DNA from 3 places in the Yimella lutea genome. Region 1 is predicted to be linked to each of the others. Evidence: predicted binding sites of a transcription regulator. Region 1 holds the regulator's gene; each other region holds the start of a gene.

Region 1 (9,646 bases):
GGCGAGGGCACAGTGTCGACGAAAGCCGGCGTACCCGCCGGACCGATCCCCCTGAACACCGCCACCGTGGCGGACCTGGACGCACTTCCGGGGGTCGGCCCGGTGCTGGCAGCGCGGATCATCGAGTGGCGTACCACGAACGGCAGGTTCAGCAGCGTCGACGAACTCGGTGAGGTGAGCGGTATCGGCGACAAGCTGCTGGAGCGGCTGCGCCCGCTGGTCACCGTGTGACCCGATGGAGCAGACGCACCGTGCCCTCGACCTCCGTCTGCTCCTGCCGGCACTGATCGCCTGGGGCGTCGCTGCCGCACTCCTCGGTGTCGCCACTTCGCTGGTGATCGCCGTTCTCGTCGGGTGTCTCGTCACCGGAATCGGCTGCTGCGTATGGGGCAGACCAACCCTACGAATGATCGGGTTCTGCGCTCTGGCAACGACCTTCATCCTCACCGCCGTCCTCGGGCATCGCGCTGTCGCACAAGCCGGCTTGGTACCGACGCTTGCTGAGCGTGGCGCCTCCGTCCGTCTCGAGGCGAGGGTGGTCTCCGATCCGGCACCGGTCCGGTCCCGCTTCGGCGCAGAGCAGGTCTGGCGCGTTCGCCTGCAGGCCACGCGGATCTCCGGACGCGGCGAGGTGGCCGTTGCACGAACGCCGATTCTCGCGTTCGGCGGGCAGGACGTGGGCCGGCTGCGCTGGCACGACACCGTCGTCGCCGCGGGACGCCTCCAACCCGCCGAGACGGGTGCCGACGTACGAGCGATCCTTCGCATTCGTCAGGTGCAGCGCACCCACCCGGCAGGACGGATCGAAGAGACCGTCGAACACCTACGAACCGGTCTGCGCGACAGCACCGAGGGCTTGCCGACCGACCCCGCCGGGCTGGTGCCGGCACTGGTCATCGGTGACACCAGCCGCATGCCGCAGGAACTGAAGGACGACATGCAGGCCACCGGAATGACCCACCTCAACGCGGTCTCCGGCAGCAACGTCACCGTCGTCCTGCTGTGCGTGCAAGGACTGGCCGGCTACCTGCGGATTCCGCGGCGATGGCGCCTGCCGTTCGCGCTCCTCGGCCTCGCCCTGTTCGTGATGCTCTGTCGACCCGAACCGTCGGTCGTGCGGGCCTCGGCGATGGGAGTGGTCGGGCTGCTGGCGCTGCGCGGCGGGTCGCGGCGCGCAGGAGCCCCGGCACTGGCCGCAGCGATACTGGTGCTGCTCGCGATCGACCCGCACCTGGCTCGCTCCTTCGGGTTCATCCTGTCCAGTTTCGCCACCCTCGGGCTGTTGCTGTTCGCCCGGCGGTGGGCGGATGCCATCGCCCGATATCTCCCGAGACGGTGTGCACCACTCGCGGAAGCCATCTGCGTTCCTCTGGCAGCTCAAGTCTTCTGCGCACCGCTCACCCTGCTGCTCCAGCCCGGCGTCAGCCTGGTCGGAGTGCCCGCGAACGTCCTGGCCGCACCGTTGGTACCGATCGCGACGGTCGCCGGAGTGCTGGTCGTCTGCAGCGCACCGGTGTTGCCGCCGCTCGCCCAGTTGCTCGCCTGGGTGGCCGGTCTCCCGGCCTGGGGAATCGCCACGATCGCGCACCTCGGGGCCGACCTGCCCTATGGAACGCTGCCCTGGCCCGGAGGCTGGGTCGGGCTCGCCCTGCTGGTCCTCGTCATCGCGCTGGTGCTGACCACCGGGCACTGGTGGGCGCACCAGGCCGCGGCCCGACCGTGGCACGGCGCCGCTGCCGCGGTCATCGCGCTGGCCCTCGTCGTTCCGGTGCCCGCCGCACCTCCGTCGCGAGGGTGGACCGTCGCCATGTGTGACGTGGGGCAAGGAGACGCGACGATCGTCCGATCACCCCAGGGCGGAGTGTTGCTGATCGATACCGGTCCCGAACCCGACACCGTCGACAGTTGCCTGAGCCGCCTCGGCGTCGAACGGATCGACGCCGTCGTGCTCACCCATTTCCACGCCGACCACGTCGATGGGCTTGCCGGGGTACTGCGCAGCGGCCGCACGGTGCGAGAGCTTGTCGCGACCTTCGTCGAGGGTGAGGACGACGCCGGCCCGCACGAGGAGGCATCACGCCGTGAACCGACGCTGGCTCTCGCCGCACGCGCACGCGTACCGGTGCGGTTGGTGCGGCGCGGCGACAGCGTGGACGCACCTGGCATCACGGGGAAGGTGCTGTGGCCGGCCCGCACACTCGAGACCGGATCGGTGCAGAACAACGCGAGCGTGGTGCTCGCGGTCGTCGCCGGGGGCGTCCGGGCGTTGTTCACCGGCGACATCGAACGGGATGCCGGACGCGCCGTCCGACAGGAACTCCAGGCCGCGGGGGAGGGATCCTTCGACGTGCTCAAGGTGGCCCACCACGGTTCGGCCAACCAGGACGCAGATCTGATGGCGGTGGTGCGCCCGCGGGTCTGCCTGATCGGGGTCGGCGCAGACAACGACTACGGGCACCCGGCGCCGGCGACGTTACGACTGCTCGCCGGATGCACCGTGTTGCGCACCGATCAGGACGGCATGCTGTTCGTCCACCCGCATACGGACGGTGGCGTCTCGGTCAGCAGCTCCGGCTGACGGGCTACCGATTGCGTTGTCAGACAGGCTGTTTCGCCAGGTCGCCGACGCAGGAGGAGTCGCCGGCTGCTTCCACGAGGGCGTCGATCATCGCGGCGACCGCCGGTACGCGGGTCAGGTCGGGGGTCGTCACCGCGTACACGGTGCGGTGGGAGGGCGGGTCGATGGGCAGCACCTTGACCCGTGCGTTCGGTGCCGACCGCAGGATCAGATCGGGCACCAGGGCGACGCCCAGACCTTCGGCGACCAGACCGAGAACGGCCACGTAGTCCTCGGTCTCGAACGCGACGTCCGGGCGATACCCGGCGGCTGCTGCGAGCGAGAGCAGGTGTCCACGGCAACGCGGACAACCGGCGATCCACGGCGCTTCGGCGAGAGCCGCGAGGTCGACACTGTCCTGAGAAGCAAGTGGGTGGTCCAGCGGCAGGGCGATCCGAACGTGGTCGAGCAGAAGTTCCTTGACCTCGAAGTCGTCGAGGTGGTCGCTGCTGATCTCCAGCCCGTCATAGGTGAAGGCCACAGCGACGTCACACTCGCCGGCTCGCAGGGCCGCCAGCGACTCCGGTGGCTCACCCTCTGCGAAGCTCACCTGCACCTGCGGGAAACGCTTCTTCACCAGCGACAGTGCCTTCGGCACCAGCGTCGAGGACGAGGAGGGGAAGGCCATGAGTCGCACGCGTCCTGACTGGAGACCGGCGATCGCCGCGACCTCGGATTCGGCCGCGCTGATCGCGCCGAGGACCGCGCCGGCGTGGCGGGCCAGGACTTCACCGGCTTCGGTGAGTCGCACGTTGCGGCCCAGTCGTTCGACCAGGGGAGTGCCCAAGCGCTCTTCGAGGCGACGGACCATCTGGGAGATGGCGGGCTGGGAGTAACCGAGCGACGACGCCGCGGCGGTGAAACTGCCCTCGTCAGCGATGGCACGAATCACCCGGAGGCCGGCAGCGTCGATCATGCGCACCAGCCTACAAACCGTTCGACCGACCCGCCTGCTCAGCATGAAATCGCAGCGCGAGCCGCAGATCCTCACCGGTCCAGTGCCGAGTGCATCATCCAGGCCACCGCCGCACCGCCTCCGGCGCGGCTGATCGGGGCGGTGGCCCCTGTGCGCCACCACCAGCAACAACGGCAGGATCAGGGGCGAAGGGGCCTCGGTCGTGTTCGCGCGTCCGGCCGTGGAGACAGCTGTCGCCCATCACCGCGAGCCAACCCAGCGTGACCCACCCCGATAGCGTACGAACCGATGTGCCCGCCGGCTCTCGATGAGCCGCGGCCTCGAACTCGGAACAGACCCGACCCATGGAGAACGAAGGTCCGATGGACGACCGCAGCCACCTGGCACACCTGCTCCGCGAGGGCGACGTGTTGGTCATGACCGGGGCCGGGCTGTCCACCGAATCCGGGCTGCCCGATTACCGCGGACCGGACGGGGTACGCCGTGTGGAGCCCATGACGGTGAGCGAGTTCCGGGCCGGAGTCGCTGCGCGGCAACGCTATTGGAGCCGGTCCTATGTCGGATGGGAGAGGTTCCGGACGGCGCGGCCCAACGAAGCGCACCGTCACCTCGCCGCGCTGGAGAAGGCGGGCCTGTTCGAGACGACGATCACCCAGAACGTCGACGGCCTGGCCCAGCAGGCAGGGTCCCGCGATGTCATCGAGTTGCACGGCAACCTCGGGCGAGCCGTCTGCCTGAACTGCCGGGCGCTTGCCGACCGAGAGTGGATCCAGCAGCAGTTCGCCACGCGCAATCCGGTGTTCGCGCAGGACGCCGAGAGGGCGCGCGACCTGCCGCTGCGCCCGGATGGCGACGTCGACATCGACCCCTCGCTGATCCATGACATCGAACTGGTGGTGTGCCCGACCTGTGGCAGCGACCTGCTGAAGCCGGACGTCGTGATGTTCGGCGAATCGGTACCCAAGGATCTGGTCGCCCATTGCTTCAACCGTCTCGAGCGGGCAAAGTCGCTGCTGGTGGTCGGATCCTCGCTCGGTGTGATGTCCGGCTTCCGTTTCGCGCGGCGTGCTGCCGAGCGCGACATCCCGATCGTTCTGGTCAACACCGGTTGGTCGCGAGCGGAACATCTGGCCACCAGACACGTACACCGCCCCCTGAGCGAGGTGCTGCAGGAGGCGGTGTGGGACGTACTGGGTGACGTCGACCGGGACGCGAGCGGCGATCGACGCCGGTGATCAGACCCGCCGCAGGACGGCCGTGACCTTGCCGAGGATCACCGCGTGGTCACCGTCGATCGGGTCGTACGCCGGGTTGTGCGGCATCAGCCAGACCTTGCCGTCGCGACGCTTGAACGTCTTGACGGTGGCTTCGTTGTCGAGCATCGCGGCGACGATGTCGCCGTTGGTCGCGGTCGGCTGCTGGCGCACGACGACCCAGTCGCCGTCGCAGATTGCGGCGTCGACCATCGAGTCACCGACCACTTTGAGCAGGAACAGGTCGCCCTCACCGACGATCTGCTTGGGCAACGGGAAGACGTCCTCGACGACCTCTTCGGCCAGGATCGGCCCGCCGGCCGCGATGCGTCCGACGACGGGCACGTAGGAGGCTGCCGGACGCTGGTCGCCGGCGCCGGTCTCGTCGATGGTGGACTCGTCGCTCGAGGTGACGCTGGAACCGCCACGCACGCCCCGCTTGTCCTGCTGGTGATCGGGGGAGATGACCTCGATCGCGCGGGGACGGTTGGGGTCACGGCGCAGATAACCCTTGCGCTCGAGCATCGACAGTTGGTGGGCCACCGAACTCGGGCTGGTCAGGCCGACGGCCTCACCGATCTCCCGCATGCTCGGCGGGTAGCCGCGCCGGTCGACGGAGTTGCGGATCACTTCGAGGACCTTGCGCTGGCGGGTGGTCAGCGCTACGCCGCCCTCGTCGTCGGGCAGCTGGTGGATCTTGGCCATTTCGTCTGCGTCCTTCGTCATGCCGTCGGTGAGGTGGTGCGGGCGGGTCGATCGGTACGGCCCTTCATGCCCCGGGTGATGCGTCCTGGACGACCGATGAAGCTGCTGTCGGCGAGCCGTGCAGCGCTCTTTCGAAGGAGGTTGTCGGTGGTCGGTGCCAGGCTGCGGAGCATGGAAAGAGGCTATGCGGCTCGGACACAGTTTTCAAACATTTGTACGAGGCGTGTCTCGCATCATTCGAACAGCCGTGCTATACATCGTACAGACGTTCTATCGCACACGTGTGCGAAGGAGAACTTGATCCGGCGCCTCGCGCCAGGGACGGAGAACATCATGAGTGCAGTTGCTCGCTGGGATCAGCCGCGTGTGGTCCGCACACCGCAGCGCCGGCGTCACCTGACCCTCGTGCCGTCGAACCAGCCGGTCGCGCGACTCGGCCGGGACGAGGTTCGGCTCACCATGCGCGGCCGTCGCGTGCTCGCCGCGCTCGTGCTCACCACCCTGATCGCGGCGGGCTGGGGTGCCGGGCGGGCCTTCGCCTCCTCGCCGTCGGCGACGCAGTTGGTGGTGCAGCCGGGGCAGACGCTGTCCGAGGTTGCGCACCAGGCCTACCCGCAGTTGCCGGTCGCCGAAGCGGTCGTGCGCCTTCAGCTCGCGAACGACCTCAATACTCTGCATGTCCACCCGGGCCAGTCGTTGACGGCTCCTCGCTGACGACGACTTCGCTCCCATGGCGCGCCCCGTCTCCCGATCGTCGGGAACGGGGCGCGGGTGTGTCACGGGGCCTCGCGACCAGTTCGCGAACGCCTCGGCGCCGTGACCAGCACGTTTGGTGAACGTGCCGGATCGGCGGAGAGACTTTCCGATCCCCACCTTGCATCTTGGGGTCGAAGCGGAATAACATCCCTACATCTAGTAGTTACACCGATGTAAGTTGTCCACATGTAGGTCCCCAGGATCTCAACAGGAATGACGGGCTTCTTCACCGGTTATCCACAAGAACATCCCCAATCGGGCCGATCAAGGCCTCGTGGCCCGGGCATTCCTATGCCCTTGCGAGCCGAACCGACCCGGATCATCACCAGGAGGTGACCATGCACTGCCCGTTCTGCCGACACGACGACTCCCGGGTCGTCGACAGCCGCAGCAGTGATGACGGCACCTCCATCAAACGGCGTCGCCAGTGCCCGTCGTGCGGCAAGCGGTTCTCCACCATGGAGACCGCCGGCCTCACGGTGGTCAAGCGGTCCGGCGCCAGCGAACCGTTCTCCCGGCAGAAGGTGCTCGTGGGCGTCCGCAAGGCCTGCCAGGGCCGGCCGGTGTCCGAGGACCAGCTCGCCCTGCTGGCGCAGGAGGTGGAGGAGAGCATCCGCTCCGGCGGCGCGGCCGAGATCGACGCGCACGACGTGGGACTGGCGATTCTCGGCCCGCTGCGCACGCTCGACGAGGTGGCCTACCTGCGGTTCGCGTCCGTCTACCAGGCGTTCGACGATCTCGACGACTTCGAGGCAGCCATCGCCCTGTTGCGCGCCGAACGCGATCTCAGCTCGACCGACGGGGCCGGTCACCAGGCCGCAGCTCGAACAGGCGACGAGGCTGTCGGTGGTCGGGTTCAGACTGATCGAACCGTGACCGACCGCTGACCGCCGGCACGCGCACCACCGATTTCCAAGCAATCACACGCAGATCCACAACCGGCATCACACCCAGAAGCCCACGGAGGAGCATCATGACGGAGACGACCAACGCACGCTCGCGCACGCGCAAGAGCGGCAAGGGTGTGAAGGTGGAACGCATCTTCACCACCCCGGGCGTGCATCCCTATGACGAGGTCACCTGGGAGCGTCGCGACGTCGTTCAGCAGAACTGGAAGACCGGCGAGACGATCTTCGAGCAGCGTGGCGTGGAGTTCCCCGACTTCTGGTCGCTGAACGCGTCCACGATCGTCACCACGAAGTACTTCCGCGGCGCACTCGGCACCGAGGCCCGTGAGACGAGCCTCAAGCAGCTCATCGACCGTGTCGTGCTGACCTACGTCAAGGCCGGCAAGGAGTTCGGCTACTTCGCCACCGACGACGACGCGACGCTGTTCGAGCACGAGCTCACCTGGTCGCTGCTGCACCAGGTCTTCAGCTTCAACTCCCCGGTGTGGTTCAACGTCGGCACCAAGAGCCCCCAGCAGGTCTCGGCGTGCTTCATCCTCGCCGTCGACGATTCGATGGACTCGATCCTCAACTGGTACAAGGAGGAGGGCTTCATCTTCAAGGGCGGCTCCGGTGCCGGCCTGAACCTCTCGCGGATCCGTTCCTCCAAGGAGTTGTTGTCCAGCGGCGGCACCGCCAGCGGCCCGGTCAGCTTCATGCGTGGCGCCGACGCCTCCGCCGGCACCATCAAGTCCGGTGGCGCCACCCGCCGCGCGGCGAAGATGGTCGTGCTCGACGTCGACCACCCCGACATCGAGGAGTTCATCGAGACCAAGGCGCGCGAGGAAGACAAGATCCGTGCGCTGCGCGACGCCGGTTTCGACATGGACCTCGGCGGCAAGGACATCCACTCGGTCCAGTACCAGAACGCCAACAACTCCGTCCGGGTCAGCGACGAGTTCATGCGTGCGGTCGAGGACGGTAAGCCGTTCGGTCTGCGTGCCCGCGGCACCGGTGAGGTCATCGAGGAAGTCGACGCCCGCGAGCTGTTCGACAAGATCAACAAGGCCGCGTGGGAGTGCGCCGACCCGGGTGTGCAGTACGACGACACCATCAACGCGTGGCACACCAACCCCGAGTCGGGGCGCATCACCGCGTCCAACCCGTGCTCGGAGTACATGTCGCTCGACAACTCCTCCTGCAACCTCGCGAGCCTCAACCTGCTGAAGTTCCTGAAGGAAGACGACACCTTCGACGTGCCGACCTTCCAGAAGGTCGTCGAGATGGTCATCACCGCGATGGACATCTCCATCTGCTTCGCCGACTTCCCGACCGAGGCGATCGGCAAGACCACCGTCGACTACCGCCAGCTCGGCATCGGTTACGCCAACCTCGGTGCGCTGCTGATGGCCACCGGCCACGGCTACGAGTCCGAAGGTGGCCGCAGCCTCGCCGCTGCCATCACCTCGCTGCTCACCGGCGCGGCCTACAAGCGGTCTGCCGAGATCGCCGGTGTCGTCGGTTCCTACGCCGGCTACGCCCGCAACGCCGAGGCGCACAGGAAGGTCATGCGCAAGCACCAGGCCGCCAACGACCAGGTGCGCACGCTCGACACGATGGACGCCAACATCCACCGCGCCGCGACGAAGGCGTGGGCCGATGTCATCGAGCTCGGGGAGAAGAACGGTTACCGCAACGCGCAGGCCTCGGTGCTCGCGCCGACCGGCACCATCGGCTTCATGATGGACTGCGACACCACCGGTATCGAGCCCGACTTCTCGCTGGTGAAGTTCAAGAAGCTCGTCGGTGGCGGCTCGATGCAGATCGTCAACCAGACCATCCCGCGGGCGCTGAAGAAGCTCGGCTACCAGGGCGAGCAGATCGAGGCGATCGTCGAGCACATCGCCAACAACGGTCACGTCATCGACGCACCGGGTCTGAAGACCGAGCACTACGAGGTCTTCGACTGCGCGATGGGCGAGCGCGCGATCAGCCCGATGGGCCACGTCCGCATGATGGCGGCCTGCCAGCCGTTCCTGTCGGGTGCGATCTCCAAGACGGTCAACCTGCCGGAGACGGCGACCGTCGAGGAGATCGCCGAGGTCCACTTGGAGGGCTGGAAGCTCGGCCTGAAGGCGCTCGCGGTCTACCGCGACAACTGCAAGGTCGGCCAGCCGCTGTCCGACGGCAAGGCCAAGGCCAAGCCGGTGCAGGATGCCGCCGAGCCGGAGAAAGTCGTCGAGTACCGCCCGATCCGTCGTCGCCTGCCCAAGCGTCGCAGCAGCCAGACCACCTCGTTCGCGGTCGGTGGCGCCGAGGGTTACCTCACCGCCAGCACCTACGACAACGGTGAACTGGGTGAACTGTTCCTGAAGTTCGGCAAGCAGGGTTCGACCCTCGCCGGCGTGATGGACGCGTTCTCGATCGCCGTCTCGGTCGCGCTGCAGTACGGCGTGCCGCTGGAGACCTACGTCGAGAAGTTCACCAACATGCGCTTCGAGCCGGCCGGTAT
Region 2 (9,646 bases), 1.9 Mb from region 1:
GAATTACCTGTCCGATGAGACATTGGCCCCGCACGGATTTCGCGCGTGGTTTCCCGACCCTCGCGGGGTGGGCCGTTCCGGCGGCGGCCCGCATGACATGGCGCAAGCGATCCTGGATCTCGAAACCATTCGTCACGAGCTTGGCATCGCCGCCTGGATGGTTATTGGACATTCCTGGGGATCGGACCTCGCAGTGCGCTACGCGCTGGAGCAACCTGCGCGTGTCAAGGCGGTGATTGGTGTCGCTGGTCATGGCCTGCATCGTGACCGGGAATGGTCCGACGCCTACGAAGCCGGTAAGTCGGGTGAACCATCAATCGCGATCGACTTCGTGCCGGAGATTCACGATTCCTTGTGGACATCCTTTCCGGACTGGATTCACCAGCCCACCCTCTGGCGACGCCTGGCTGACACGGCCGTCCCCATGCGCTTCATCGGAGCCGGCCACGACATCCGTCCGAACTGGCCATTGAGACAACTGGCGGCGCTCGTGCCCCGCGGCGAGTTCGAGTTCGTGCCCGACGTTGTCCACGACTTCTGGCATACAGACGGCCAGCTATGGCGTGCAACTATCACCGATGCCTGCACGCGCTATCTCTGATTCAGGCCCTCCACGCACGGCTCGCGCATGGCGGTGCGTCAGCCTCAGAGGAAGCGGGCTCCCTCGACGGAGGACTTCGGGCTCACCTTGCCGATGCGGGCGATGACCAGCTGGGTCGTCGAGTCGACGTCGCCGGTCTCATCAAGGATCACTTCGCCCGGCACGTTCAGAACGTCGTTGGCGACGTACCACTGCCGAAGCCTGTCAGGCTCGACCTTCGCTCGCATCGGGCGCCCCTCGTGTCGGCGCAACGTCTCCTCCAAGGGGACATCCAGATAGAACACATGAGCCGGTCCGCGATGAGTATCGATCAACTCGCGCAGCATGTCGCCGTAGTGCTCGGAGCAGAAGATCCCTTCGAGGATGACGTGGTAGCCGATACTGACGCAGTATCTGGCGCTCTCCGCGATGAAGGCGATGTTGTCCCCGCCCGCCACGTCATGTTCGCGCAGAACGGTTCGACGGAAGTGATCCTGGCCGATGTTCGCCGTACCTCTCCCCATGGCGAGCTGTAGTCGCCGGGCGATGGTTGTCTTGCCCGATCCGGAGTTGCCGCGCAGGACGACCAGGTGCTCACCGCTCACGCTTATGACTATGCCCTAGTCCGGGAGGTCCGATTTGCGATGCAAAGGACGCTTTCAACCCCTCGCGACCGAGTTCGAACCGACGGTGCACGCTGTCACGCGACTGCGGTCTCGGTGTGGGCGTAGTGCCAGGTGACGCCGGTGTCGGTGACGGTGGCGGTGAGGTGGTCGCGGTGGACTATGCGGTGGTGGGTGTTGCACAGCAGGGCACTGTTCGCCAACGAGGTGTCGCCGCCGGCCCACCAGGATTCGACGTGGTGGACGTCGCACATGACCGGTGGTCGGTCGCACCCGGCGTAGGTGCAGTGTTTGTCGCGGTGGATCACGGCTCGTCGTAGTTCGTCTTCCACCAAGCGTTTCTTGCGGCCGATGTTGAGGGGTTGGTTCTTCGATCCGAGGACGATCGGCAGGATCTTCGCGTCGCAGGCGAGTTGTCGGACGGTGTCGGGGGTGACGCCGGTGCCGGTGTCGCTGATCCCGAGGCCGGCGAGGATCCCGGCGAGGACGAGGAAGTCGACCGTGACGACCAACGTGGCGGATCCGCGGTGTTTGATCTCCCGGTCTGCGTCGACGGCTTCGGCGCCGAGACCCAGCAGCAACACCAGGGCGTCTGCGCGACGCTTCCCGGCGCTCCTGAGGTCGGGCTCACCGGTCTTCTGTGACGTGCCGTCTGGGCCCGGGGTGTGCCGGTGGTGCGGATCATCGCAACACGCTGATTTCGGTGATGGTCCGGCGAGCGAGTCGACGGCCTGCTTCAACTGTTCGGCGTGATCGGGCGACAGGTCGGCGGTGAACCTCACCATCCCGTTCGGTTCGTCCGACCAGGACAGTGATTCGACGCGTTGGTGCTCGTCCTCAGCCTGGTCGAGGACCTCGTCGCCGTACTGGGCGAGGATGCTCTTGGTGAGTTCCCGGACGGTTTTCGCGCCGGCTCCGACGTCGAGGGTGAGCAACCAGCCGTAGATCTCCTCGCGGCTCGCGGTCGGGATGACTGCCCGGATTTTGTCGATGTTGTCGAGGCAGGTTTTCGCGATGGTGGTGTTGGTCCGCCCCGACTGCAATGCATCTGCCAACGGTTTGTTGAGCGGGGAGCGGACGGCGTCGGCGATCTTCGCGATCCGGGAGGCGTGGGAGGGTTCGAGACCGCACTGCCACGGCTCGTCCACATCATCGGCGGAGGCGGAGCCAGGTTCGTCGACCGGCACGAGCGGCCCTGCAGCAGAGACGGTGTCGGCACTCAACACAGCGGTGGCGGACTCGCCGGTCGACAGCCGCCGCACCCACTGTGTCGCATCAGCCGCTGTTGACCGGTACACCGCACCACGCTCGATCGCGTCGGACGCGATGCTCACCATGGCTGCTTCGGTCGGTTGGTGCACCAGTGCGAGTGATCTCATCGCCGCAGTGAGTTCGGCATCAGTGAGGTTGTCGGTCAACTGCGCCAGCCGGATCACCGCGGCCAACGCGTCCGACACCACTGCCGCGCAGGCGGCAGCTTCACCCGGATACGAGTCGTGCATGCCTTCGGACAACGCCTCGAACGATTCGTCGGTGGTCATGCCGGTGCCTCCTCCCCAGGTGCTTTCGGACTACCTTCATCGTACGCTTGTTCGAGCCAGAAGAAAAGACTTTGCACGACGAATTCTCTTGAAAGACAGAAGAATTCGATACCCATCGGTATCCACAGCCCTAACCGGAAGACTGGTTTGTCCACAGGCAAATCAGGGCCGGCTGGGTGGGCTGTGGACAGGCAGTGACACCACTCGCAAACGCTGCACGTCGGCACATGGTCGATCGCCGGTGGCGCACACGGCGCCACGGCCGTTCGCGGCAGTGAGATCCGCGCGACGGGAAACTGAACGAGTTTTCTTCGCGCGGCTGTCGATGTTCGTCGACCCCGTTCGTCATGGTGATGTCAGAACACATCGAAACAAGGAGCGAACATGGCCAGGTATCTGATTCTGCTGCCGGCACCCGAGGAGTTTGCGCACGAGCCCGAGGATCTCGTATTCCCGCACCCTGACGTCGAGGAGCACTGAGATGACCGAGTACATGGTGCTGATCGTCGGCGACGCCGACCGCTGGTGGACGACGATGACGGCTGAGGAGCGCAAACACGGCTACGAGCAGTACAGCCTGTTCAGCAAGTCGCTGGTCGAGCGCGGCCACAAGATCACCGGCGGCGCTGAACTGCACGCCTCCACCGAGGCGAAGCATCTGCCGCCGGGCACGACGACCGAGACGATCGGCGGCTACTACCTGGTGGAGGCGACCGATCTCGACCAAGCGGTGGCGTGGTGCGAACTGCTGCCGGACTGCTACAGCCTGGAGATCAGGCCGGTCGTCGACATCGACGTCTCGGCGTAGATGTCGCTCGAACAGATCCACCGCGACGAGTGGGGCCGACTGCTGGCCCTGCTCGTCGCGCACTCGCGCCGCCTCGACCTCGCCGAGGACGCGCTGGCCGAGGCGTTCGAACAGGCGGCGCGCGTCTGGCCGGGAGACGGCACTCCGACCAACCCGGCCGGCTGGCTGATGACGACCGCGAAGCGCCGGATCGCCGACCGGGTCAGGGCCGAGGCGATAGCCGCCCGCAAGCAGCCGTTGCTGGCGATCGACGAACGGAATCGCATGCAGGACAACGACCGTGGTGACGAGCTGCTGCGGCTGGTGCTGCTCGCGGCGCATCCGGCGCTCGCGCCCGAGGCAGGCGCCGCACTGACCCTCCGGCTCGTGCTCGGCGTGCCGACCGGCGACATCGCCAAACTCTTCCTGGTGAGTGAGCCGACGATGGCGGCGCGGCTGACTCGCGCGCGCAAGAAGGTCATCGCTGCGGGCATCCCGCTCGCCCTGCCTGACGCCCGGGTGCTGCCCGGACGTCTCGACACCGTGGCCCAAGTCGCCTATCTGGCGTTCACCGCCGGCTACGCACCCGGCAGCGGCCCCGACCTCGTGCGGGTCGAACTGGCCGGTGAGGCAATCCGATTGGTGCGGTTGATGCGTTCGAGCAGCCCGGTTGCCCGGGCGAGCCAGTCGCTCACCGCCCTGCTCGGACTCATGCTGCTGCAGCACTCCCGGCGCGACGCACGCGTGGGCGATGCCGGTGAGTTGGTGCGTCTGCCCGACCAGCAGCGTTCGACCTGGCACCAGCACGAGATCGCCGAGGGGCTCGACCTGCTCGGCGTGCTCACCGGACGGGAGACGTCACCTGCGATCGAGATCGACGGCCCGGTCGCGGCGTCCTACCTGCTGCAGGCGTTGATCGCCGCTGAGCATGCCCGGGCCGCCCGTGCACAAGACACCGACTGGGTGACGATCGCCGACCTCTACCGGCAACTCGAAGAGCTCACCGGGTCGCCGGTCGTGCAACTCAACCGGGCCGTCGCCGTGGCCCAAGCGGGCGACCTCGACGCCGCGATGGCGCTGGCCGACGGTCTGCTGACCGAACTGCCGATCAACCACCGACTGCACGCGGTGCGGGCGGAGTTCCTCACCCGTGCAGGGCGAACGACGCAAGCCCGGGACGCCTATCGCGAAGCGATCTCGTTGTGTGCCAACGATGTCGAGCGGTCAGACCTTGAGCAGCGACTCGCGTTCGTAGTTGACCCAGAAGGTCAGTAGAGCGGCCGGACGTCGGTGCGCGCGACATCCTGGGCGGGCAAGGCCTTCGTCAACAGGTAGTTCGTGCGGATCCGGGTGGCGCATGCGCTGTCGTTGAGCAACAGATGGCCGACCTTGTTGCCGGTGACCAGCCGCGAACCGGGCGACATCGCGTGGGCCGAGCGGGCGCCGACGATCGAGGTCGCCGGGTCGTAGAGCGCGTTCATGAACAGGATCGGCGTGGCCGGACGCCGGTCGAACGGTCCGCGATAGGCGCCCTTGCCGACACCGGGCCAGCTGGTGCACAGCGAGTTGCTCCAGGCGCCGGCGGCGTCGAAGCCACGGGTGCGATCGCGCGTCGCCGCGGCCGCGCGCCAGGTGGCCCACCGGTCGTACGGGTCGAGCGAGTCGGAGCACATCACCGCCTGCCGGGTGACGTCGAGCACCTCGCCGGGCAGCCCGAAGCCCTGTCGCGCCGGCGACGCCTGGCGGTCGACCGTGGCCGCTGCCGCAGCGGGAGAGACCTGCTTGCCGGTGAGGGCGAGGTAGAGGTTGTGCACGTCGTCGAGTGCGCCGGGCACGGTGCCGTAGGAGAACCCGACGAAGGTCAGTTGCCGGTCGCCCAGGAGGGCCCGAACCTGATCCAGGTCGCGGGCGTCGTCGGCCGTGGTCATGTGTTGCAGCAGGGGGCCGCCGGTGCGCCGGCAAGCAGCCCGTACGGCGTCGTCGTGGCTGATCTGTGCGCGAGCCTCCGCGACCGTGACCGGAAAACCGGGTTCGAGACTCGGCGGTGTGGTGGTGCCCGGACGGGTCGTGCAGGAGACCTGGCTCGACCGGCCGACCCCGCGCGGGTCGACCGCGACGATGTCGAACCGATCGGTGACCTTCCGGCCGAGCATGCGGGCGAAATCGTCGACCTTCGCGGTGGCCGCCTCGCCGGGGCCGCCGGGGTTGACGAAGATTGCCCCGACCCGAGCCGATGGCACCGAGGCGCGCCGACGCTCCACCGCGATCGTGGTCGATCCTGCCGCCGGGTTGTTGCGGTCGAGCGGCACCGACAACCGCGCGCACTGGTGGGTGCGCACGTCGGCACACTTCGCCCAGCGCAGACCGGGTGTGGTCGCGGCGTCGGCCGATCGGGGCAGTGCGTTCGGCACGAGGGCGAACAGGGCGGCTGCGAGCGAACTCGCAACCAGGCGGCGGGACATCGGGCTCCGTTCGGGAGTCGTCGGTGAGGGGGTGCGGCCGCCGGGTCTCTTCGGACCGCTCGGCACGGCTGCGCACCAGCGTGCCAGACTCGTGGCAGCAGGGCGAGGAGGCCACGCTCGCCCACGAACACGAGGGAGAGACCCAATGCCCATCGCAACACCCGAGGTGTACGCCGACATGCTCGACCGCGCCAAGCGGGAGGGTTTCGCGTACCCGGCGATCAACGTCAGCAGCAGCCAGACACTGAACGCGGCACTGCGCGGATTTGCCGACGCCGGTAGCGACGGCATCATCCAGGTCTCCACCGGTGGCGCCGAGTACCTGTCCGGCCCGACGGTCAAGGACATGGTCGCCGGTTCGCTCGCGTTCGCGACCTTCGCGCAGGAAGTCGCGAAGAACTACGACGTCAACATCGCGCTGCACACCGACCACTGCCCGAAGGACAAGCTGGACGGCTTCGTCCGCCCGCTGATCGCGGCGTCCACGGAGCGGGTCAAGAACGGCGGTCTGCCCTACTTCCAGTCACACATGTGGGACGGCTCGGCCGTGCCGCTGGACGAGAACCTCTCGATCGCGCGCGAACTGCTCGACCTGTGCGAGGCCGCGAACATCGTCCTGGAGATCGAGGTCGGTGTCGTCGGCGGCGAGGAGGACGGCGTGGCCCACGAGATCAACGACAAGCTGTACTCCACGCCCGAGGACGCTATCGCCACTGCGAAGGCGCTCGGCGTCGGCGAGAACGGTTACTACATGACCGCGCTCACCTTCGGCAACGTCCACGGCGTCTACAAGCCGGGCAACGTGAAACTGCGCCCCGAGGTGCTGAAGAAGGCCCAGGACGCGGTCAAGGCCGAGTTCAACACCTCGACGGACAAGCCGTTCCACCTGGTCTTCCACGGGGGCTCGGGCTCGACCGCCGAAGAGATCAAGGAAGCGGTCTCTTACGGGGTCGTGAAGATGAATGTCGACACCGACACCCAGTACGCGTTCACCCGTCCGGTGGCCGGTTGGATGCTCGGCAACTACGATGGCGTGCTGAAGATCGACGGCGAGGTCGGCAACAAGAAGCAGTACGACCCGCGTGCCTGGGGCAAGGCGGCCGAGGCCGGCATGGCCGAGCGCATCGTCGAAGCCTGCGAGAACCTCGGCTCGGCCGGAACCCACAAGTGAGCGGCGAGAACCTGCTCGGGATCCCCGAGACCAAGCTCCCTGTCGACCCGGCCGCCCAGAAGCTCGACGACGGCGTCGACGTGCGCGATGTCGCACGCGGTTACCCGGCCTCGTCGCTGGTCTGGGCGACATTGGCCGAGGACGCATTGGACGACGGCGAGGTGATCGAGGCATACGCCTACGCGCGCACCGGCTACCACCGGGGCTTGGACTCGCTGCGCAAGTCCGGCTGGCGCGGGCAGGGTCCGGTGCCGTGGGAGCACGAGCCGAACCGTGGTTTCCTGCGGGCGCTCGCCGTACTCGCGAAGGCGGCCGGCGAGATCGGCGAGGAGGAGGAACACCGTCGGTGCGCCGACTTCCTGCGCGACTCGTCCGCCGCCGGAGCCCGCGAACTCGGTCTTTGAAGAAACCCCTGACGAACCTGTCTCACGAGGGCTGACGCCGCGTGAGACAGGTTCGACCTTTCTCGTCCGGACGTGTGCTCGTCTCGTAGCGTGAGGAGCGGCCTTTCCGATGACGGAAGGCGGAAGACGAGGAGACCACGGTGCCTGAGACAGACCCGATGACCGAACCCGCCGGACGGCGCTCGGTGCCAAGGGAACTGGACTACCCCGAAATCACGATCCCGCAGATGTTCGAGGACTCCGCGCAACGTCGCGGCAGCGCCGTCTGCACCGACTTCCTCGGTCGCACCCGCACGTATGAGCAGATCGCGGACGAGGTGCGTCGCGTCGCGATGGGCCTGGTCACCCTCGGTGTGGAGCACGGTTCGCGCGTCGCGGTGTTGTTGCCGACCTGCCCGGAGAACCTGGTCGTGACGCTCGCGGCGCTCCGTCTGGGCGCCCATGTCGTGCAGCACAACCCGCTGTACTCCGCCGGTGAATTGGAGCCGATGTTCCTCGACCACGGCGCGAAGGTGGTCGTGGCCTGGGACAACGTCGTCCCCGCGGTGTTGTCGCTGCGTGAACGCACCCCGGTGGAGCACGTGATCGGGGTCGACCTCACCAAGTCGTTGCCGGCGAAGCTGCGGCTGGCATTGCGTCTGCCGATCGCGAAGGCCAAGGAGTCGCGCAAGAAGCTGACCGCGGGGTCGTTGCCGGACGGCGCGCGACCGTTCGCGAGCCTGGGCGAACACGGTCCGCTGCCGCTCGGGCAACCCGGTCCGCGCCCGGACGACATCGCGGTGATCATGTACACCTCGGGCACGACGGGTCGCCCGAAGGGTGTGCCGCTCACGCACGCGAACCTGCTGGCCAACTGCCACCAGGGTGTCGCCTGGACCGGACTGCGATTCGGCGAAGAGCGGTTCCTTGCGGTGCTGCCGATGTTCCACGCGTTCGGGCTGACGGTTGGTGTCCTGTTGGCGCTCGTCCTCGGTGCGCAGATCAGCATGGTGCCATCGCCCGAGCCGAAGTTGATGCTGGACGCGATCAAGCGCAGTGACACCAACTTCTTCGTCGGGGTGCCGCCGCTGTTGGAGGCGATCCTGGACGAAGCCGAGAAGAAGGACGTCTCGCTGCGCGGTCTGGAGTGGGTGTTGTCGGGTGCGATGTCGATGCCCGCCGAGTTCGTCCAGCGATGGGAATCGGCTACCGGCGGACGGCTCATCGAGGGTTACGGGCTGACCGAGACCTCGCCCGTCGTCGTCGGCAACCCGTTCGACTCGACCCGCCGGGCGGGCACGATCGGCCTGCCGTTCCCCGACACCGACACCCGCATCGTCGACCCCGACGAGCCGTCCCGCGACGTGCCGGAGGGTGAGGAGGGCGAACTTCTGGTGCGCGGACCGCAGGTCTTCGATGGCTACCTCGACCAGCCGGAAGAGACCGAGAAGGCATTCGTCGACGGTTGGTTCCGCACCGGTGACCTTGCCCGTCACGACGGCGAGTACCTCGTGATCTCAGGCCGGTTGAAGGAGCTCATCGTCACCGGCGGGTTCAACGTGTCGCCGATCGAGGTCGAGGCGGTCCTGTGCAAACACGAGTCGATCCGCGACGTGGCCGTGGTCGGCATGCCCTCCTCGCGCAGCGGGGAACAGGTCGTTGCGGCCGTTGTGGCCGACGGAGAACTCCCGTCGAACGAGGAGTTGCGCGCATGGGCCAAGCAGCACCTCACCGCGTACAAAGTGCCGCGTCGCTTCGTCGAGGTGGAGGAATTGCCCACCAACCTTCTCGGCAAGGTCGTGCGACGCGAGGTCGTCGACCTCATCCCGGACGAGTGAGGACTACCGGAAGTTGATCGAATTCCCGTGCGGATGAACGGTTCCCAGTAGTTCGGGTGCGATCTCAGCGTCGTCGCGCCAACGCCGCAGGCCGACGTGGGTTCCCGTCAGACGGTCGGCGTCCGCGTGGTCGTCGCGGACGTCGGGCAGGCCTGGGACGCAACCCGGCGGCTCGGCGGTGACCCAGCTGACCGGGCGAGCGGATGCCACATCATCAAGGGTTCGCGCGATCAGCGGACGTCGTTCGCGCGGCAGGTAGGT
Region 3 (9,646 bases), 390 kb from region 1:
TCAGCTGCGCGACGGAGATGGCGATGTCACCGGTGCCGGGCGGAAGGTCCAGCAGCAGCACGTCCAGGTCGCCCCAGAACACGTCGCCGAGGAACTGCTGCAACGCCCGGTGCAACATGGGGCCGCGCCAGACGACCGGCTGGTTGCCGGGGACGAACATCCCGATCGAGATGACCTTCACGTCGTTGGCGATCGGCGGCAGGATCATGTCGTCGACCTGCGTCGGCTTCTGGTCGACGCCCAGCATGCGCGGCACCGAGAAGCCGTAGATGTCGGCGTCGACCACGCCGACCCGAAGGCCGTTCTGGGCCATCGCAGCAGCGAGGTTGGTGGTGACCGACGACTTGCCGACACCACCCTTTCCGGACGCGACCGCATACACCCGGGTGAGTGAACCGGGCTTGGCGAACAGGATCTCCTTCTCCGCAACTCCGCCGCGCAGCGACGCCTTGAGGTTTGCGCGCTGCTCGTCGTTCATCACGCCGAGACGCACCTCGACGCCGGTGACGCCCTCGACCCGCTGCACGGCAGCGGTGGTGTCGGAGGTGAGCTTGCTCTTCAGCGGGCAGCCGGAGATCGTCAGCAGGATCGTGACGCTGACGTGGCCGGAGTCGGAGATGTCGACGCTCTCCACCATGCCGAGGTCGGTGATGGGCTTTCGGATCTCGGGGTCCTCGACGGTCGCGAGTGCAGCGCGGACGGCATCGAGTGTGGGGGCGACAGACATGCTCTCCATGGTAGGCGCCTGAGCGCGATCACCCCAATGCGGCCGTGCCTGACTCACTCCGCTGCGGTTTGTCCTTCTTCTTGCGCGGCTTCTGCTCGGACTCCGTGGGCTGGCCGAGAATCCCGCGCTCCTCCATCTCCTCCAGCAGGTTGCGCAGCTCGCTTCGGACGAAGTCGCGAGTTGCGGTGTCGCGCAACGCAAGTCGCAGCGATGCGACTTCGCGGGTGAGGAACTCCGTGTCGGCTAGGTTGCGCTCATCGCGTCCACGGTCCTGTTCCAGAGCGACGCGGTCACGGTCGTCCTGTCGGTTCTGCGCGAGCAGGATCAGCGGAGCGGCGTACGACGCCTGCAACGACAGGATCAGCGTCAGCAGGGTGTAGTTCAATGCACGCGGGTCGAACTGCGCCGCCTCCGGCATGAAGGTGTTCCAGGCCAGCCAGAGGGCGACGAACACCGTCATGTAGAGCAGGAACGCCGGCGTTCCCATGAACCGCGCAAACCGCTCGGACAGCACCCCGAACCGTTCGGCATCGACGCCGGGCCGTGGCAAGAACCGTCGCCGCAGTTCGCGCGGCTGGTCCAGGCGTGAACTCGACGTCTCGCGCCGCACGGTCTGCTTGCGGTCGATCTTCTTGTCCGGGCGCTCGGCACGTTCGCTCATCGCAGACCACCTCCCGAACGGTTGACGGAGGAAGCGCTGCGGACGTCGTGCCGACCTTCGCGCCAGTCGTCCGGGAGGATGTGGTCGAGCACGTCGTCGACGCTGACCGCGCCCAACAGGTACCCGTTCTCATCGACCACGGGCAACACGACAAGGTCGTAGGTGGCCAGCGTGCGCGTCACTTCCTCGAGGTTGGCATCCACCGGGATCGCCTCGACCGTCTGGTCGACCGCCATCCCGACGGACGTGTTCGGCGGTTCCCGCAACAGTCGCTGGGCGTGCACCAGGCCGATAAAGCGTCCGGTCGGTGTCTCAAGCGGTGGGCGGCAGACGAAGACTGCTGAGGCGAGCGTCGGCGCCAGTTCCTCGCGGCGGATCATCGCCAACGCCTCGGCGATCGTGGCGTCCGGGCCCAGGATCACCGGCTCGGACGTCATCATGCCGCCGGCGGTGTTCTCCTCGTAGGTCATCAACCGGCGCAGCGGGGCGGCGTCGTCCGGGGCCATCAACTGCAGCAGGTGTTCGGCCTGCTCCGGCGGTAGGTCGGCGAGCAGGTCGGCCGCGTCGTCCGGTTCCATGGCCTCCAGGACGTCGGCGGCCCGTCCTCGTTCGAGGCCGCCGATGATCTCGATCTGATCCTCCTCGGGCAGCTCTTCAAGGATGTCGGCCAGTCGGCTGTCGTCGAGCGCAGCAGCGACCTCGGCCCGGCGCTTGGGGTTGAGGTCGTGGATGACCTCGGCGAGATCGGCCACGCGCAGGTCCTCGTAGGTCTCCAGCAGGCGCTCGGCACTCTGCGCCCCGGACTGACGGCGCAGGCCCTGCACCTGATCGAGGTCGACCAGCGAGGTCGTGCCGGGACGCCGGCGGATCAACCGGGACACGGCCCGGCTGGTGGACGACTGCGCCTGGCCGCTCTGCCGGACGAACACCTTGGTCAGGATCCAGTCGCGGCGCGCATTGCGCGCGATCGCGATGTCCTCGACGACCGCCTCGAAGCTGCCGTCCGGGTCATTCACGGTGACCCGGCGCTCGAACATCTCCGCGAGCACGAGCGTCTCGGTGGCGCGCTGCTCGAACCGGCGCATGTTGACCAGACCCGTGCTGATCAGGGCTGCGGGGTCGATGCTGGTCACGCGGGTCATCGGCAGGAAGACGCGCTTCTTGCCCGGCACCTCGATGACCAGGCCGATGGCGCGGGGATTGCGACCGGTGAAACTCACCACGACGTCGCGGACCAGGCCGACGCGGTCGCCCAGGGGGTCGAGCACGGTCAGCCCGGCGATTCTCGACACGAAGATCCGGGTGCTCACAACAGGTCAGCCTATGTCCCCGAAGGGGATTCAGTGTCTGCGGCGTAGCCGTCCGAAGTGTCGTGGCCGCCAACGGTCGGTCGTGGCGGGCGTCTGCTCCGGCGGACGGGCACCGGAAGGCTCGGTCGCGCCGGGTTGCGGGACCGGGGCGTCGACATCGACGTCGATCGCCCAGACCGCACAGGAGGCCTTCCACCGGTCCAGCACCTGTTGACCCGGAGCGCCTTGGCGCGCGCCCATCAGAGCGGTGATCGCGGGCTCCCAGGCCGGCACGCCCGGACGCAGCCGGAACGCGCTCGCAGGCACCGGGCCGACCCGGGCGCGGGTGTCCTTGGTACGCAGGATGACCTCGATCTGCGCAGGCAGCACGGGCAGTTGCTGCTCGTCGGGGCCGCTCACGACGTACAACCGACTGCCGTCGACGGCGTGCCACACCGGCCACGGTCGACCCTCTACGACCAGCCAGCTGATTGCCGACCGGGGGAGCACCGCACCAACCTCGCTCATGGGCGCAGACTACTGACTCGCAGCCGAACCCGTCTTCGCGTCGTCGCGTAATTGCCGGCGCAGGATCTTGCCCGTGGTGGTCTTGGGCAGTTCGTCCATCAGATCGACGTGTCGCGGGTACTTGTAGGCGGCCATGCGTTCCTTGCAGAACTGCACCAGTTCCTCGGGGGTGGTCGACGAGCCGTCATTGAGCGACACGTACGCCTTCACCGACTCACCGCGGTACTCGTCGGGCACGCCGACGACCGCGACCTCCCGGACGTCCGGGTGGGTGTAGAGGACGTCCTCGACCTCGCGCGGCCAGACCTTGTAGCCGGACGCGTTGATCATGTCCTTCTTGCGATCGACGATGTAGAACCAGCCGTCCGTGTCCATGAATCCGACGTCACCGGTGCGCAGTTCGCCGCCCGGCAGGGACTCCGCGGTCGCCTCCGGCTTGTTCCAGTAGCCCGGGATGACCTGTGGACCACTGCTGCAGATCTCGCCGACCTCACCCGGCGCAAGCTCCTCGCCGTTCTCGCCGACAATGCGAACAACGGTGTCGTACACCGGGACTCCCACTGACAGTGCACCTGAATCCTCATCGACCGGAGCCCTTGATCCAGCCGGCACGCAGTGCGTCGGCGAGTTCGTCTCGGTCAGACCGTAGGCGTTGTGGATGTAGTGACCGGACAGCTTCTCGAACCGGTCGGTCACCGCCGGCGCGATCGGTGCGCCACCGGAGTAGATCAGCCGGAATGAGGAGAAGTCGTCCTTGCTGACGCCGGGTGTCGAGGACAGCGCGATGAAGACCGTGATGGATCCGATGGTGAACGTCGGGCGGTGTTCACGCAAGGCGTCGAGCACGACGTTCGGCTCGAAGCGGTAGGCCAGCACCAGTGGACAACGAGCCGCGATCGCCGCCCCCACGTGCCCGACGAGCCCGGTGATGTGGAACAGCGGTGCGATGCCGAGCACGCGATCCTCGCTGGTGAGCTTCATCCACCGCAGATAGGTGGAGGAGTTGAACGCCATGTTGGCGTGGGTGTTCATCGCACCCTTCGGTACACCGGTGGTGCCGGAGGTGTACGTCAGCACCGCGATGTCGTCCGGGGAAGGAGTGCGCGTCCTCGGCTCGCGCCCGGCGTACTCCTCGATGATTCGCGACAGCGCGGTCGTGCCCTCGGGGGCGTCGCCCCGGCGGACGTCGGCGAACAGGCGCTCGTCGTCGCGGCTCTGTTCATCGAGCGGGTTGACGCTGACCACGGTGCGGACGGACGTCTGCCCACTTTCGACCACGCCCGCGACGACCTGGTCGTACAGCTCGTCGTGGCACAGCACCGCCACGGCACCGGAGTCACCCAGCAGGTAGGTGAGTTCGCGAGCCTTGCTCATCGGGTTGATCGCGACGCCGCAGCCACCGGCCTTCCACGCGGCGACCAACCCGATGAGGAAAGCGGGATGATTCTGCAGGTAGAGAGCAAGCCGGTCACCCTCGGCAAAACCGCTCTCCTGCAGGAAGACTGCGAGCGTGTCGGATCGCTCGTCGATCTCCTTCCAGGACAATGCGCGGTCGAACCACAGGACGGCGGTGTCGTCCGGTGCGGCTTTCACGGCTTCACGCCACAGCGACAACATGTCAGGTCGGTCGGCGGTGATGCTGTGCGGCTGACCGTCCTCGTATCGCGACAGCCAGGGGTGCTCGGCGTTGCTCATTCTGCGTCAGGTCCTCTCGTGCTCGCTGCTACTTGATCGCGAGCGGGTTGACCGGCGAACCGGTGGCGCGGTGCACCTTCAGGGGAGCGGCGGCGTACAGGAAGGTGTACTGCTTGTCCTGCGCGCTGGACTCCGCGAGCGTCTCCAGGTCGCAGATCTCGGTGAGCGTGACGCCGAGGTTGCGCATGAGCGCGTTGTGCAGCACGAGGGCGACGCCGTTGTTCGGGTCGTAGGTGACCTCGTTGGCGATCGTGTCGGTGACCAGGTTTGGAATCTCCATGTCCTGGAACCACTCGACGAGTTCGGGGCTGTAGACCAGGCCGGGCTCGTTGAAGCCCTCGTAGAACTTCTCACCCTCGTCGAAGAAGCGCTGGATGAAGTTGGTGCGGATCACGATGATGTCGTGCTTCTCGATCGTCGTGCCCTGGGCCTCGGCGCACTTGACGAGGTCTTCGTGGGTGAAGGTCTCACCCTTGTCCATCGCGTCCTTGCCGACGAACCGCGCCATGTCGAGCAGGATGCCGCGTCCGACGACACCGCGCTGCGCGATCGGCTCGACGCTGGCCTTGTCCATGCCGCCGACGGTGGTGCGGGCGTCGTAGCCGTTCCACAGCTTGCCGCCGTACCAGACGTGGCCGAGGGCGTCGTACTGCGTGGAGCCCTGCAGGAAGGCGTTGATCTTGTCGTCGGCGTAGTGCAGGCCGCCGGGGTACTGGGGTGCGTCGTCGCTGTCCCAGGTGGCCTCGTCCAGCAGCATTGTGCGCTCCGCAGGGGCGCGGCCTGGCCACACCGGGTCGCCCTTCGGGTCGTTGATCAAGCGCTGGAGGGTGTGCACCTCGCCCTTGGTGACCGACTTGATGCCACGCAACACCTCCTGATCGGTGAGGTAGTTCAGCGAACCGACCTCGTCGTCCGGGCCCCATTTGCCCCAGTTCGAGGGGGAGTCCTTGAGCAGTTCGTCGAGGCTGATGGCGTCTGACATGTGGACCTCCGCAGTGAGAAGCGGGCCGAACGCCCGCTCGGTCGTATTTGACGTGTGTGGTCAGCGTCACAAGCCGACGACGGGATGTCAACAGGGATCCAGCCAGATTCTCACCAGGTAGACGCTCGTCCAACAACTCTTTCGCAGATCATCATGTTCATCTAGCCTGAACACATGTCGACGATCACCACGGGCGTGCGCGTGGGGCGATCGGTGCGCGCGCACCGGCAGCGACAGGGAATCTCGTTGCGCGACCTCGCCGCTCGGCTCGAGGTCAGCCCGGCGACACTCAGCGGTATCGAGAACGGCAACACCGCGCTCTCGGTGGACCGGCTGTTCCACATCGCCGACGAGCTCGACGTGTCCGCGCCGCGGCTGCTCGAGCCCGGCGATGTGGGCGACCTCCCGCATCCGCCGGCGACAGCCAAGGGTCTTGCTTCATGGCCCGACCTGCCGGACAGCGGCGCCGGTGACTGGCGCACATTCCACGATCTCCCGCTCGACCCAGCACTGAGCGGTGCGCTGATCGCGTTCTGCGAGAAGGGTTTTCACGGAGCGTCGATCCGCGACATCGCCGACTGTGCGGGGCTCAGCGTGGCCGGCCTCTATCACTATCACCGGTCCAAGCAGTCCATGTTGCCTGCATTGCTCGACCTCACGATGGCCGACCTCTTCTGGCGCCTGGAAGCCGCCCGCGACGGGGAACCGGATGCCGACGAGCGACTGCATCGCACGGTCGAATGCCTCGCGCTCTACCACGCCCGGCGTCCCCGCTTGGCTTTCCTCGGTGCCAGCGAGATGCGCAGTCTCGCGCCGTCGGACCGCAGCCGGATCACCCGGTACCGCAAGGACGTGCAGAGGATGCTGGATGACGACATCCGCGCCGCTCTGCGCGAGGACCCCGATGCCGACCGCCTCGTGGTGACACTCGGCAACTCGATCTCCACCATGTGCACCTCGATCGCACAGTGGATCCACCACGACGGTTCGATCAGCCCCGAACTGATCGCCGTCGACTATGCCGACGCCGCAGTCGCCATGGTCACCCAGAGACGTCAACCCGCAACCCGATCCCGAAAGGCCACACGATGAGCACCCTTCCCACGCCACAGTCCCCGGAGAGCGTCTTCACCTACGGTGCGCCGCAGCTGAAGTTCGGTCCCGGCGCGGCCGACGAGATCGGCTACGACCTCAGCCTGACCGGTGCCAAGCGCGTCCTGGTCGTGACCGACCCGGGCGTCGCCGAAGCCGGGGTCGCGCAGCGCGTCGCCGACCAGATGGGTCAGTTCGCCATCGAGGCCATCGTCTGGGACGGCACACATGTCGAGCCCACCGACGACTCGTTGCGTGAGGCCGTCGACTACGGCCGGTCGAACGGCCCATGGGACGCGTTCGTCGCCGTCGGGGGCGGCAGCAGCATCGACACCGCCAAGGCAATCAACCTGATGACGTCCAACGAGGGCGAACTGATGGACTACATCAACGCGCCCGTCGGTGGTGGCAAGGCGCCCCAGAACCCGCTCAAGCCGCTGGTCGCCGTCCCCACCACGACCGGTACGGGTTCGGAGAGCACGACCATCTGTGTGCTCGATGTGCTCTCGCTCAAGGTGAAGACCGGGATCAGTCACGCCCGGCTGCGTCCGACGATGGCCGTCATCGATCCGATGGTCACGCTCACCCAGCCGGCCGGGGTGACCGCCGCCGCCGGGATGGACATCCTGTGCCACGCCCTCGAGTCGTACACCGCGCGTCCGTACACCTCCTACGAGCACAAGCAACCGCACGAGCGGGTGCCCTACTGCGGGTCGAACCCAATCGCCGACATGTGGTCGGAGAAGGCACTGGCGCTGCTGGCCGGGTCCTTCCGCACGGCGGTCCATGACGGAGACAACCTGGACGCACGTGCGGACATGGCGCTCGCCGCCACTTTCGCCGGCATGGGCTTCGGGAATGCCGGCGTGCACATCCCGCACGCGAACGCCTATCCGATCGCCGGCCGGGTCAAGGACTTCCACCCGAAGGACTACCCTTCTCACGAGCCGATGGTGCCGCACGGAATGTCGGTGTCGCTCACGGCTCCTGAGGCCTTCCGGTTCACGTTCGATGCCGACCCCGAGCGGCACCTGAAAGCAGCCCGGCTGCTCGCGGCCGGTGCTGACAAGAACTACGACTGCGTCCCTGACGCCGAACTGCTACCGACCGTCCTCATCGACCTCATGCGTGACATCGACATCCCGAACGGGTGTGGCGCGGTCGGCTACGACAGTAGCGACATTTCCGACCTGGTGGAGGGGACGATGAAGCAGCAGCGTCTGCTCACCACCTCTCCCAAGCCGGTGACCGAGGAAGACATCGCAGGCATTTTCGAGCGGAGTCTGAACCTCTGGTGAGCTGGTGACGACCCGACCGCAGCCGCCCGCCGAATTCTCGGCGGGCGGCTGTCGTCCGGGGAAGGAATGTGTCGAAGGTCTCGTTGTTTCAAATTGGAAGTTTTCGATATCGAAATGTACGATAGGGAACATCAAGGCCACCGACGAGACCCAGGAGAGGAGGCCGGTGATGCTCGGTCAGATGCCGTTCACGCGCCACCAGCTGGCGATCGTCAAGGCTGCAGATGCATACCGCACGGAGAAGTCGCGTTCCAGCGCCCTGCGCGGATTGTTCAGCCGCTGATTCTTCGGGAAGCCGCTGCCAGCACAGCAGCCTCCTCGCACATGACTAAGGTCCTCAACCGAATTCGGTTGAGGACCTTCGTCGTGGGGCCGATCAGCCGCGCTGCACCCGGGCGATCCACTCCTCGACGTCGGAGCTGCTGCGTGGCATGTGATCGGACAGGTTGCGGTGCCCGTCCTGCGTCACCAGGACGTCGTCCTCGATTCGGACGCCGATGCCACGGAACTCCTGCGGCACGAGTTGGTCGTCCGCCTTGAAGTACAACCCCGGCTCGACGGTCAGGATCATGCCCGGCTTGAGCTCGGCGTCCATGTAATCCTCCTTGCGGGCCAGCGCGCAGTCATGGACGTCGATACCTAGGTGGTGGCTCGTGCCATGCACCATCCACCGACGGTGGTACTGGCCCTCTTCGGTGTCGAGCGTCTTCTCGACATCGACTCCCTCGGGCAACAGGCCCCACTCGAACAGGTGCTCGGCAATGACCCGGATCGCGGCCGCGTGCACATCGCTGAACTTGTTGCCCGGCTTCACCGCGGCGATGCCGGCCTCCTGGGCGGCGTGCACCGCGTCGTAGATCTTGCGCTGCACCTCGGAGAACGTGCCGTTGATCGGCAACGTGCGTGTGATGTCGGCGGTGTAGAGCGAGTCGACCTCGACGCCGGCGTCGAGCAACAGCAGGTCGCCGTCCTTCACCTCGCCGGTGTTCTTGATCCAGTGCAGCGTGTTCGCGTGGTCACCGGAGGCGCAGATGGAGTCATATCCGACGCCGTTGCCCTCGTGGCGGGCGACCAGTCCGAAGACGCCCTCCACCCAGCGCTCGCCGCGTCCGCTCTCCAACGCCTTCGGCAGGTCGGCGATGACCGCCTCGAAACCACGCTCGGTGGCGTCCACCGCGTCCTGCATCTGCTCGATCTCCCAGTCGTCCTTGATCAGACGCATGGTGGAAAGAACGCGGGCCAGCTCGTCGTCGAGCGTCGTCTCCTGCTGCTCGACACCCGCTTCGCTGCGCACTTTGTCGACCAACGCGGTGACGTCGCGGTCGGCGTCACGCACCACGGCGAGTTGGACGGCGCCGGCATCCTTGGCCAGCG

Evidence for each region. Region 1 encodes LexA, which represses DNA repair genes until DNA is damaged. Its sites were predicted from a motif close to TCGAACANNTGTTCGA; they were not measured.
Region 2: FB459_RS16850 (HNH endonuclease signature motif containing protein) is a predicted target of LexA. The motif match lies at 2,784-2,799, and genes of this name have one in related genera.
Region 3: FB459_RS05865 (TetR-type transcription factor C-terminal domain-containing protein) is a predicted target of LexA. The motif match lies at 5,908-5,923, and genes of this name have one in related genera.

What each region holds. Positions count from the first base shown of each region.
Region 1 is NZ_VFMO01000001.1:1,617,520-1,627,165, forward strand. Features, by position in the region: gene FB459_RS07675 (ComEA family DNA-binding protein) at 1-231, shown strand, start outside; gene FB459_RS07680 (ComEC/Rec2 family competence protein) at 236-2,578, shown strand; gene FB459_RS07685 (LysR family transcriptional regulator) at 2,598-3,533, opposite strand; gene FB459_RS07690 (Sir2 family NAD-dependent protein deacetylase) at 3,878-4,768, shown strand; gene lexA (transcriptional repressor LexA) at 4,769-5,512, opposite strand; gene FB459_RS17235 (hypothetical protein) at 5,509-5,664, opposite strand; gene FB459_RS07700 (LysM peptidoglycan-binding domain-containing protein) at 5,825-6,205, shown strand; gene nrdR (transcriptional regulator NrdR) at 6,586-7,134, shown strand; gene FB459_RS07710 (vitamin B12-dependent ribonucleotide reductase) at 7,221-9,646, shown strand, end outside.
Region 2 is NZ_VFMO01000001.1:3,493,820-3,503,465, reverse strand. Features, by position in the region: gene FB459_RS16860 (alpha/beta fold hydrolase) at 1-601, shown strand, start outside; gene FB459_RS16855 (AAA family ATPase) at 646-1,185, opposite strand; gene FB459_RS16850 (HNH endonuclease signature motif containing protein) at 1,281-2,744, opposite strand; gene FB459_RS16845 (YciI family protein) at 3,226-3,552, shown strand; gene FB459_RS16840 (RNA polymerase sigma factor) at 3,553-4,806, shown strand; gene FB459_RS16835 (alpha/beta fold hydrolase) at 4,800-5,993, opposite strand; gene fbaA (class II fructose-bisphosphate aldolase) at 6,139-7,164, shown strand; gene FB459_RS16825 (DUF3151 domain-containing protein) at 7,161-7,568, shown strand; gene FB459_RS16820 (AMP-binding protein) at 7,709-9,385, shown strand; gene FB459_RS16815 (DUF2332 domain-containing protein) at 9,389-9,646, opposite strand, start outside.
Region 3 is NZ_VFMO01000001.1:1,228,448-1,238,093, forward strand. Features, by position in the region: gene FB459_RS05835 (Mrp/NBP35 family ATP-binding protein) at 1-727, opposite strand, end outside; gene FB459_RS05840 (DUF1003 domain-containing protein) at 756-1,388, opposite strand; gene FB459_RS05845 (magnesium transporter MgtE N-terminal domain-containing protein) at 1,385-2,698, opposite strand; gene FB459_RS05850 (hypothetical protein) at 2,729-3,205, opposite strand; gene FB459_RS05855 (long-chain-fatty-acid--CoA ligase) at 3,215-4,900, opposite strand; gene FB459_RS05860 (cyclase family protein) at 4,929-5,882, opposite strand; gene FB459_RS05865 (TetR-type transcription factor C-terminal domain-containing protein) at 6,057-6,974, shown strand; gene FB459_RS05870 (hydroxyacid-oxoacid transhydrogenase) at 6,971-8,272, shown strand; gene FB459_RS05875 (aminopeptidase P family protein) at 8,649-9,646, opposite strand, start outside.